Persicimonas caeni: one gene and its partners. The protein of the gene in region 1 interacts with the protein of each later gene in a pairwise test. Links are inferred from orthologs where the notes say so. Each region holds a gene or a part of one and is shown on either strand. Other genes may lie near its edges.

Region 1 (2,939 bases):
GGCTTTTTTGGTGGCCGCGAGTGCTGGGCGCTCTGTAATAAAGCGTGCGCGAGCGAATTCATTTCGCGTTGGCCGCCCCCCTCCGATTCTGGCACGGAAGGAGCGCGACCGGTCGCATTTTTATAGCATACGATGTGGCGATCAACTAGGAATGAGTAACAACGATGCGACAGCGCCGCCACTCGAAGATCATGACATCGATGTCATGATCGGAGCGGTGTTTCACAGAAATTGAAACATCTCTTGGGACCCGATCGCCCCGCCACGCCTCTCACGCGCCGATCCTCACTCTTGGCACGGCACGTGCAAGGTTCTGTCGGGCACGGGAGGCCAACACGTTCCCCCAACGATCCAGAGCACTCCCGACACGGACAATTGATCCGCACGAAAGCGCCGGCCTGCGGGCCGGCGTTTTCTGTTTTTGGAATGTCTTTGTTGTGCGCCGGGTTCTCCCTATTGACAACGCCGAAATTGTCGCTACCCTCGTACCTGCTAGGCGACGTCTCGGTGTTCAATTCCTCCAGTTCGGGGAATTGTGCGTGAGTCTCAGCAGTACTTTCCGGTACGCCGAGTCGCATATACCAGCCAGTTTGTTTCCTCTGATAATATCGGTGTGCGCGACCCACGTTGGCTTCGGCTCTGCGTAGGGCCTCGGTCAGCGCCGCACGGCACCCCAAATTTTTTAATCTTGTCAAACCCACCTCGCCCGATCGTCGCTCGCTGCCGAACGTTCCCGTTCGTGTGTGCGTCTGTGACCTCGCGCGAAGGACGCAATACCTACCTACCTTGTTGAAAGGTCCCTTCGAGGAGTCTTCATGAACCTGAAAGAACTCAAAGAAAAGAAAATTGGTGAGCTCACCAAGATGGCCAAAGAGGCCAAAATCGACGGCGCGTCGAACATGCGCAAGCAGGAGCTGATCTTCGCTCTGCTGCAGGCGCAAACCGAAAAGGACGGCCAGATCTACGGGGAAGGCGTCCTGGAAATCCTGCCCGACGGTTTCGGTTTCCTGCGCGCTCCCGATTACAACTACCTGCCCGGGCCGGATGACATTTATGTCTCGCCCAGCCAGATCCGTCGCTTCAACCTGCGCACCGGCGACACCGTCAGCGGCCAAATTCGCCCGCCGAAGGACAACGAGCGCTACTTCGCGCTGCTCAAAGTCGAGGCCGTCAACTACGACGACCCCGAAGATTCGCGCGACAAGATCCTGTTCGACAACCTCACTCCGCTGTACCCGCAAGAGCGCATCGAGCTGGAGTGCGAGCCGGACAACTACAGCCTGCGCATCCTCGATCTGCTCACGCCGATCGGTAAGGGCCAGCGCGCGCTGATCGTGGCGCCGCCGCGTACCGGTAAGACCGTCCTGCTGCAGGACATCGCCCACGCCGTCGCGGCCAACCACCCCGACTCGGCCCTCATCGTGCTGCTCATCGACGAGCGTCCCGAGGAGGTCACCGACATGCAGCGCTCCGTCGACGGCGAAGTCGTCAGCTCGACCTTCGACGAGCCGGCCGAGCGTCACGTCCAGGTCGCCGAGATGGTCATCGAGAAGGCCAAGCGCCTCGTCGAGCACAAAAAGGATGTCGTCATCCTGCTCGACTCGATCACCCGTCTGGCCCGCGCCTACAACACCGTCGTTCCCCCGTCGGGCAAGATCCTGTCCGGTGGTGTCGACTCCAACGCGCTGCACAAGCCCAAGCGCTTCTTCGGCGCCGCGCGTAATATCGAAGAGGGCGGCAGCCTCACGATCATCGCCACCGCGCTGATCGACACCGGCAGCCGCATGGACGAAGTCATCTTCGAGGAGTTCAAAGGAACCGGTAACAGCGAGCTGCACCTCGACCGCAAGCTCATGGAAAAGCGCATCTTCCCGTGCCTCAACATCAACAAGTCGGGCACGCGTAAGGAAGAGCTCCTGATGAACGATCAGCAGCTCAACCGCGTCTGGATCTTGCGCCAGCTCCTGCACCCGCTCAACGTGGTCGACTCCATGGAGTTCCTGCTCGACAAAATGGGCAAGACCGACTCCAACGAGGAGTTCCTTAACAGCATGAGCGGCTAGGGTCTGCATTGGCGTTGCCATTGCAGGAGCGCAGCGATGCCCCCGGTCGCCTTCGCTCCCGGCACCCCGCGCGGAGCGGCGGGGTGCGTATGGTCGGCCTTTCACAAGTGGTCAGTTTTCGGACCTTCGAGTTCGAACCACTTTCGAGAGAGCAACCATGACCACCCCCGCCGCCTCGCGCGGGGGTGGCGGCGCGTAGGCGCCGGGGGGCATCTGTACTACCGGCTACCACCTACAACCAAAGCCCCTCCATGTTCGCCAAACTAGACGAAGTCCAAGGCCGCTACCGCGAGCTCAACAGCATGCTCGCCGATCCTTCTGTCGCCAGCGATCCGCAGCAGTATCAGAAGCTCGCCAAAGAGCATGCGCATCTGCAGGAGATCGTCGACGCCTACAAGCGTTTTCGCGCGGTCGAAGAGGAGCTCGAGGACAACAAGTCCCTGCTCTCCGAGGACGACCCCGAGCTCAAGGAGATGGCGCGCGCCGAGATCGCCCGCCTCGACGCCGAGCGCGAGGAGCTCGAAGAGCGGATCACGCGGCTTTTGATCCCCAAGGACCCCCTCGACGAGAAGAATATTCTCATCGAGGTCCGCGCAGGCACCGGCGGCGACGAGGCGGCGCTCTTCGCCGCAGATCTCTTCCGCATGTACGACCGCTACGCGGCCAACCAGGGCTGGAAGGTGGACATCGTCGAGGCGAGCGAGACCGACACCGGCGGCTTCCGCCAGATCGTCGCGCTCATCGAGGGCGACGACGTCTACAGCAAGCTCAAGTACGAAGGCGGCACCCACCGCGTCCAGCGCGTGCCGGAGACCGAGACCCAGGGCCGCATCCACACGTCCGCGTGCACGGTGGCGATCTTGCCCGAGGCCGAAG
Region 2 (3,121 bases), 1.3 Mb from region 1 along the record:
GCTGATGCTGATCTTCTGGAAGTACGGTGCCTTGGCGCTGGCCGGACGAAGTCGGGCGAGCGTGCCGACGACCTCTTTGAGGTTGTCGGTGATCTGCTCCTCGCTGAAGCTGGCGCGAGCGAACGAGATGTGGATGATACCGGCTTTGTCGACGCGGAACTCCACGCGACCGGCCTTGAGTTCCTTGACGATCTTTTCGACGTCGAAGGTGACCGTGCCGCTCTTCGGGTTCGGCATCAGACCGCGAGGTCCGAGGATACGACCGATGCGGCCGACCTGGCCCATCATGTCCGGCGTAGCGACGGCCACGTCGAACTCGGTCCAGTTGTCCTCGGTGATACGGCTGATCAGGTTGTCGGTGCCCACGTAGTCGGCGCCGGCGGCTTCAGCCTGGCTGGCGTGCTCGCCCTTGGCGAAGACCAGGACGGTGGTCTGCTTGCCGCGACCGTGCGGCAGGACCAGCGAGCCGCGGACCATCTGGTCGGCGTGGCGCGGGTTGACGTTCAGGTTGACCGCTGCGTCGATCGACTCGTCGAAGTTGGCCTTGGCCATGCTCTTGACGAGCGAGATACCCTCTTCCAGGCCGTAGAGCTTGGCGGGATCGACGTTCTTATTGGCGTCACGATACTTTTTTCCGTGGCGTGCCATAGGTTCTTCTCCTTCATCACCGGCAATGCTGCCGTGTAGTCAGTTTTACTTCTTGACGTTGACGCCCATCGAGCGGCAGGTGCCAGCGACGGTACGGGCGGCGGCCTCGATATCGTCGGTCGAAAGGTCGGGAAGCTTGATCTCGGCGATCTTTTTGACCTGGTCCCAGGTCAGCGTTCCGACCTTGATGCGGTTCGGCACACCGCTGCCGCTGGGGATGCCCAATTCCTTGAGAATCAGGATCGCAGCCGGCGGGGTCTTGGTGATGAAAGTGAAGGACCGATCGGCGTACACCGTGATCTCGACCGGAATGATCATTCCGGGCTGGTCCTGCGTCTTGGCGTTGAATGCCTTGCAGAACTCCATGATGTTGACGCCGTGCTGGCCCAGCGCGGGACCGACGGGAGGCGACGGGTTCGCCTTGCCGGCCGGAACCTGCAGCTTGATCTTTGCAATCTCTTTTTTAGCCATCTCTAACCTCTGTGAGACTCGTGTTCAGTACGAGTAGCGCAGTATGCGTCGGAGGATCGACTCCTGCGCGTTTCGCATGTCAAAATCCAATCCCTCGTGGATTGGACGGGGCGTGTTACAACAAAAAGAACGCCGGATCAACCGACCCGGCGTTCTTAACTGCTCATTTTCACCACGGGGAGCACCGGGGCCACGGAGAAAAACCAAGCATGCTGTTCTCCGTGCCCCCGTGTGCCCCGTGGCGAATATCTATCTGCGAGCTACTCGGCTTCTTCGACCTGGTCGAAGTCGAACTCGACGGAGGTCGGGCGGCCGAAAATCTCGACGAAGACCTTGAGCTTTTCCTTCTCTTCGTTGACCTCTTCGACGGTACCGGTGAAGTCGGCGAAGTTGCCCTCGATGATGCGCACCTTGTCGCCCTGCTGGAAGGCGTAGGTGGGCTCGGCGCGAAGAGTCCCCTCTTCGATCTTCTCCTCGATGCCTTTGACTTCGCTCTCGGGCACGGGGCTGGGCTTGCGCTGGGTGCCACCGACGAAGCCGACGACCTTGGGCGTATCTTTGACGATATGCCAAGTTTCGTCGTCGAGGACCATCTTTACGAAGATGTAGCCCTTGTAGAACTTCTTGGTGCGCTCGCGGCGCTTGCCGTTCTTGACTTCAACGACCGTCTCGGTCGGAATGTAGATCTCCTCGAACGCCTCTTCACGCCCTGACGCAGCGATGCGCTGCTCAAGGGCCTGCTTGGCTTTGTTTTCGTAGTTCGAGAAGGTCTGAACGATGTACCAATTTCTTTGCTGCTGTTCTTCGGCCATGCTTTACGTGCCTGGTGTGAGAAGCATGTCGGTGAGGAAGCTCCAGATCTGGTCCGATCCCCACAGGAACACGCTCAGCAGAACCGTGAAGACGATCACAATGAGCGTGGAGCGCTTCGTCTCATTCCAACTCGGCCAGGTGACCTTCTTGAGCTCGATGACGACTTCGCTCAGGTAGCTGTAGACGTCTTTGCGACGGTACAAGTAGGCGACCAAGCCGATGGTGAGCGCTGCCGCGATCACAGTCGGCAGGGTTACCGCGCTACCGATGATAGCTACGCGCGGCAAGGCCTCGACGGCGCTCCAGAGCCATTCCAGAGCCTTGTCAGCGATGACGAAGGTCAGAATGGCAATGCCGACGTAGACGAGATTAACGAGTCGTGAGACGTCCATGATCCTCGTTGGTTTTGTGAGTAGGACCGACTGGCCCGACACATAAGAAGAACCGCCCGACAAAATCCGGCGGCTCTCCCGGGAGGAAAGAACGCGATGTCCTTCCTCGGTCAACAGGCCACGAGGGACTCGAACCCCCAACCGCCGGATTTGGAATCCGGAGCTCTCCCAATTGAGCTAGTGGCCTTTACGGTCGGCCCGAACGCAACGCTCGGGCCGACCTATCTGTGGCGCCACAAGTTGCTTCCGGACTCACCGGTGCAACCTGACAACGTGGCGCACTATTCCTTACTCGACGATTTCGGTCACGACGCCGGCGCCGACGGTGCGGCCGCCTTCGCGAATCGCGAAGCGCAGACCTTCGTCCATGGCGATCGGGGTGATCAGTTCGCCGGTGATGGTGACGCGGTCGCCCGGCATGACCATCTCGCTTCCCTCACCCAGGTGCACCGTGCCGGTGACGTCGGTGGTACGGAAGTAGAACTGCGGGCGGTAGCCGTCGAAGAACGGGGTGTGACGTCCACCCTCTTCTTTGGTCAGGATGTAGACCTCACCCATGAACTTGGTGTGCGGGGTGATGGTGCCCGGCTTGGCCAGGACCTGACCGCGCTCGACGTCTTCCTTCTTGATGCCGCGAAGCAGGCAGCCGACGTTGTCGCCAGCCACACCCTCGTCGAGGAGCTTGCGGAACATCTCGACGCCGGTGACGACGGTCTTCTCGGCTTTGTCCGACAGACCGACGATTTCGACTTCGTCGCCCGGGCAGACACGACCGCGCTCGATGCGACCGGTGACGA
Region 3 (3,060 bases), 2.9 Mb from region 1 along the record:
CAACAACTGCGACGGTCAACTGAATGAGGGGCTGCAGTGTCAGTTTTATGCCCATTCGAACGACCACCTGTACGAGGTCGACCCGTTCGAGAAGACGGCCACGCAGTTGAGCACAGTCCCCAATCTGTTCGACATGGACACCCACCCGGACGGCACGCTCTACGGGATTACCTCGAGCGCGCTGCACGAGTTCGACACCAACACCAATTCGTGGGTGCTCATCGGCCAACTCGGCGTAAGCGGCACGCCCAACGGTCTGGCCATCAACAACGGCGGAACGGCCTATATGACGGCGAGCAACGACGTCTACACCGTCGACCTGTCCACGGGCGTGGCCACGCACCTCGGCTCGATGGGCGGGTCGTACAACTCGAGCGGCGACTGCGTGGTCAACAAGGACAACTCGCTATACATGAGCTCGAACCACAATATCGCCGGAGACGCGCTGGTGCTCATCGACGGAACCACCGGCCAAGCACAAGATATCGGGTTGATGGGGTTTTCGGAGGTCTACGGGCTCACCGCAGCCTGGGGAAGGATGTTCGGGTTGACCGGCTCGGGCCAGCTCATCGAGATCAACAGCGGCACCGGGCAGGCCGCGTTGGTGCACACGTTCCCGAGCATTATGTGGTACGGGGCGGCGAGCACGCCGGCGCGGTAGCTCCAAAGTCACCACGGGGGCACGGAGACCACGAAGCTTTTATTGACGCTCCTCTCCGTGCCCCCTGTGCACCCCGTGGTGAATTTCTTTTTTGCGCTAGATAAGCTCGACGTACTCCAGGTCGCCCACCGGGCCTTTACCCTTGCGGATGAGCTGGGGGTGGTCGCCCGAGAAGTCGATGACCGTCGACGGCTCCGGAAACACGTAGCCGCCGTCGATGACCAGATCGACCGCATGGCCGTACAACTCCTCGATGGTCCAGGGATCGGGAATCAAGTCGCCGTCGGAGTGCGTGGCGCTGGTGGTCGCGATCGGGTTGCCCAGCCGCTCGACGATGCGAATCGGGATCGGGTTATCCGGCACGCGGATGCCCACCGTCTTTCGCTTGTTGAGCATGACCTTGGGCACCAGCTTGGTCGCCTGCAACACGAAGGTGTAGCCCCCAGGCAGCATGCGGCGAAGGGTGCGGTAGGCGTAGTCGCTCACGTGTGCGTACTCGGCGATATTGCTCAAGTCCCGGCAGATGAACGACAGCGGGGCGTGGTCCGGCGAACCTTTGATCTCGGCGACCAGCCGGTGGAGCTTCTCGACGGCATGCTTGTTAAAGATGTCGCAGCCGATGCCGTAGACCGTGTCGGTGGGATAAGCCACCAGACCACCATCTTTGAGCGTATCGACAACTTGGTCGATTCGGCGCGGCTGGGGATGCTCGGCGTTAATCTGCAAAATCATGCTGGAGTCCTCAGGACGGCAACGAGATTTCCGGGTTCTCGGGATGCGGTTTATAAAACAGCAGCATCTTGCCGATCTTTTGAGCCAACTGGGCGCCGGTGGCGTCGTGGAGTTCTTGGGCGACCTCGTCCATCTCGTCGGCTTCGTGAACTTTGACCTTGATGAGCTCGTGGGCGAGAATCTGCGCCTCGAAGTTCTCGATGAGATTCGAGCTGATACCGCGCTGGCCAACCATCACGACGGGATTGAGGCTGTGGCCCAGCGAGCGCAGATGGCGCCGCTGCTTGCCTGTCAGCTCGGGGCTGAGGCGTTCGACTAGACTTTTCTGCTCGTTCATATACCTTCCAATGCTGGTGGATTAACACTCTTGCACGCGTCCGCTATCGTGTCGAGCCACGTCGAGCGGCTCTTAAACGGGCGCAGAAGCGTATCGTTACCGATAGTTCGCAATATGCGGTAGGGCTGTTATCATCCCTCCGACCTTCGGTTCAAATATGAACCGCGGTCCGAGAAACCAAAGGCACAACAGATCCAACTCGTTGGAGACGAATAGGTGAAAGTCTGTCCAGAGTGTCAAGCGCGTTTTGATGGTGGCGAGACGTTTTGTCCGCATGACGGGTCCAAGCTCGTCGATGCTCGGGAATTGTCTCCCGGAGAAATGACCGGACTCGACTTGGCGGGCCAGGTCCACCTGGAGCGCCTCGAGTTCTCCGATGTCCTCGCCGAGCGCTACGCCGGCAAACTCATCGGCTCGGACCAACCGGTGCGTGTGACGGTGTTCAACCAGGGGTTTGTGCCGGACCAGAGCCGAAAAGAGGCCTTCGAGGAAGCTCTCCAAGCCCTCGGCGACACGCTGCCGCCCGAGATCTCGAGCGTCCACTCCGTCAACTTCGACTCCGACACCCCGTTCGTGACCGAAGATGCCCCCCGGGGCCCGAGCCTCAAGACACTGCTCGACGAGCGGAAGGCGCTCGACTGGAAGGTCGCCGTGCGCCTGACGTGCTCGTTGGGCCGCGCGCTGCACTACCTTGCCGAGCGCGGAGTCATCCATGCGGGAATCCACCCGCAGGCCGTCTTCATCAGCAAACTGCAAGAGGGGCGCATCCAGCTTGGCGAGTGGGCCCACGACATCCTGTGCCACCCCGAGCGCCCGCTCGACCTGGCCGAGAAGAACCCCGACGGCTTCTTGGGTTATGCAGGGTACTTGGCCCCGGAGGTCATCCGCGACGCCTCGGATGCTGACGAGAAGAGCCTCGTCTATGCGATGGGCATGCTGTTGTACGAGATGATCGCCGGAAAACCGCCGTTCACCTCGAAGAACCCGGCCGATGCGCTCAAGCGTCACCTGCATGAAAAGCCGCTCAAGTTGTCGATCGCTCGCGGTGGCGCCGGATTGCCCGCCGACATCGACGACATCCTCGACATGATGCTCATCAAGGCCGCCGAGCGCCGCTTCCAAAACCCGGTTGCGGCGATCAGCGCACTGAGTTCGTTGCTCGACGAAGCCCCGAACGAGTTGGCCCCGGAGTTGTCCGCGGCCGACGCTCCCGTCTTCGAAAGTGCGCCTGTCGCCTCGAGCGAAGACGAGGCGCCCGAGGAGAAGGCGGACGAAGCCGCAGACGACAAGCAGGACACCAAAGAAGAAGCCGCCAGCGAGGCGGACAACA

What was found.
Region 2: the proteins of rho (region 1) and nusG interact in binary tests that used the Escherichia coli proteins (3 or more experiments, as listed by UniProt). The link is inferred for Persicimonas caeni from one-to-one orthologs.
Region 3: the proteins of rho (region 1) and yhbY interact in binary tests that used the Escherichia coli proteins (3 or more experiments, as listed by UniProt). The link is inferred for Persicimonas caeni from one-to-one orthologs.

Annotation. Positions count from the first base shown.
Region 1 is NZ_CP041186.1:3,540,532-3,543,470, forward strand. The notes cover bases 156-2,939. They hold rho (transcription termination factor Rho), read left to right. Parts: upstream 156-815; coding sequence 816-2,063; downstream 2,064-2,939. Other genes in these bases: prfA (peptide chain release factor 1), read left to right, coding at 2,315-2,939. UniProt on the Escherichia coli protein: Facilitates transcription termination by a mechanism that involves Rho binding to the nascent RNA, activation of Rho's RNA-dependent ATPase activity, and release of the mRNA from the DNA template.
Region 2 is NZ_CP041186.1:4,806,204-4,809,324, reverse strand. What follows is about bases 156-3,121. They hold nusG (transcription termination/antitermination protein NusG), read right to left. Parts: upstream 1,932-3,121; coding sequence 1,380-1,931; downstream 156-1,379. Other genes in these bases: tuf (elongation factor Tu), read right to left, coding at 2,613-3,121; secE (preprotein translocase subunit SecE), read right to left, coding at 1,935-2,324; rplK (50S ribosomal protein L11), read right to left, coding at 694-1,119; rplA (50S ribosomal protein L1), read right to left, coding at 156-648. In the rest of the region: more of rplA, read right to left, coding at 1-155. UniProt on the Escherichia coli protein: Part of the processive rRNA transcription and antitermination complex (rrnTAC). The complex forms an RNA-chaperone ring around the RNA exit tunnel of RNA polymerase (RNAP).
Region 3 is NZ_CP041186.1:625,507-628,566, forward strand. The notes cover bases 68-2,972. They hold yhbY (ribosome assembly RNA-binding protein YhbY), read right to left. Parts: upstream 1,731-2,972; coding sequence 1,404-1,730; downstream 68-1,403. Other genes in these bases: FIV42_RS02450 (putative metal-binding motif-containing protein), read left to right, coding at 68-661; FIV42_RS02455 (L-threonylcarbamoyladenylate synthase), read right to left, coding at 758-1,393; FIV42_RS02465 (protein kinase domain-containing protein), read left to right, coding at 2,052-2,972. Outside these bases: more of FIV42_RS02450, read left to right, coding at 1-67; more of FIV42_RS02465, read left to right, coding at 2,973-3,060.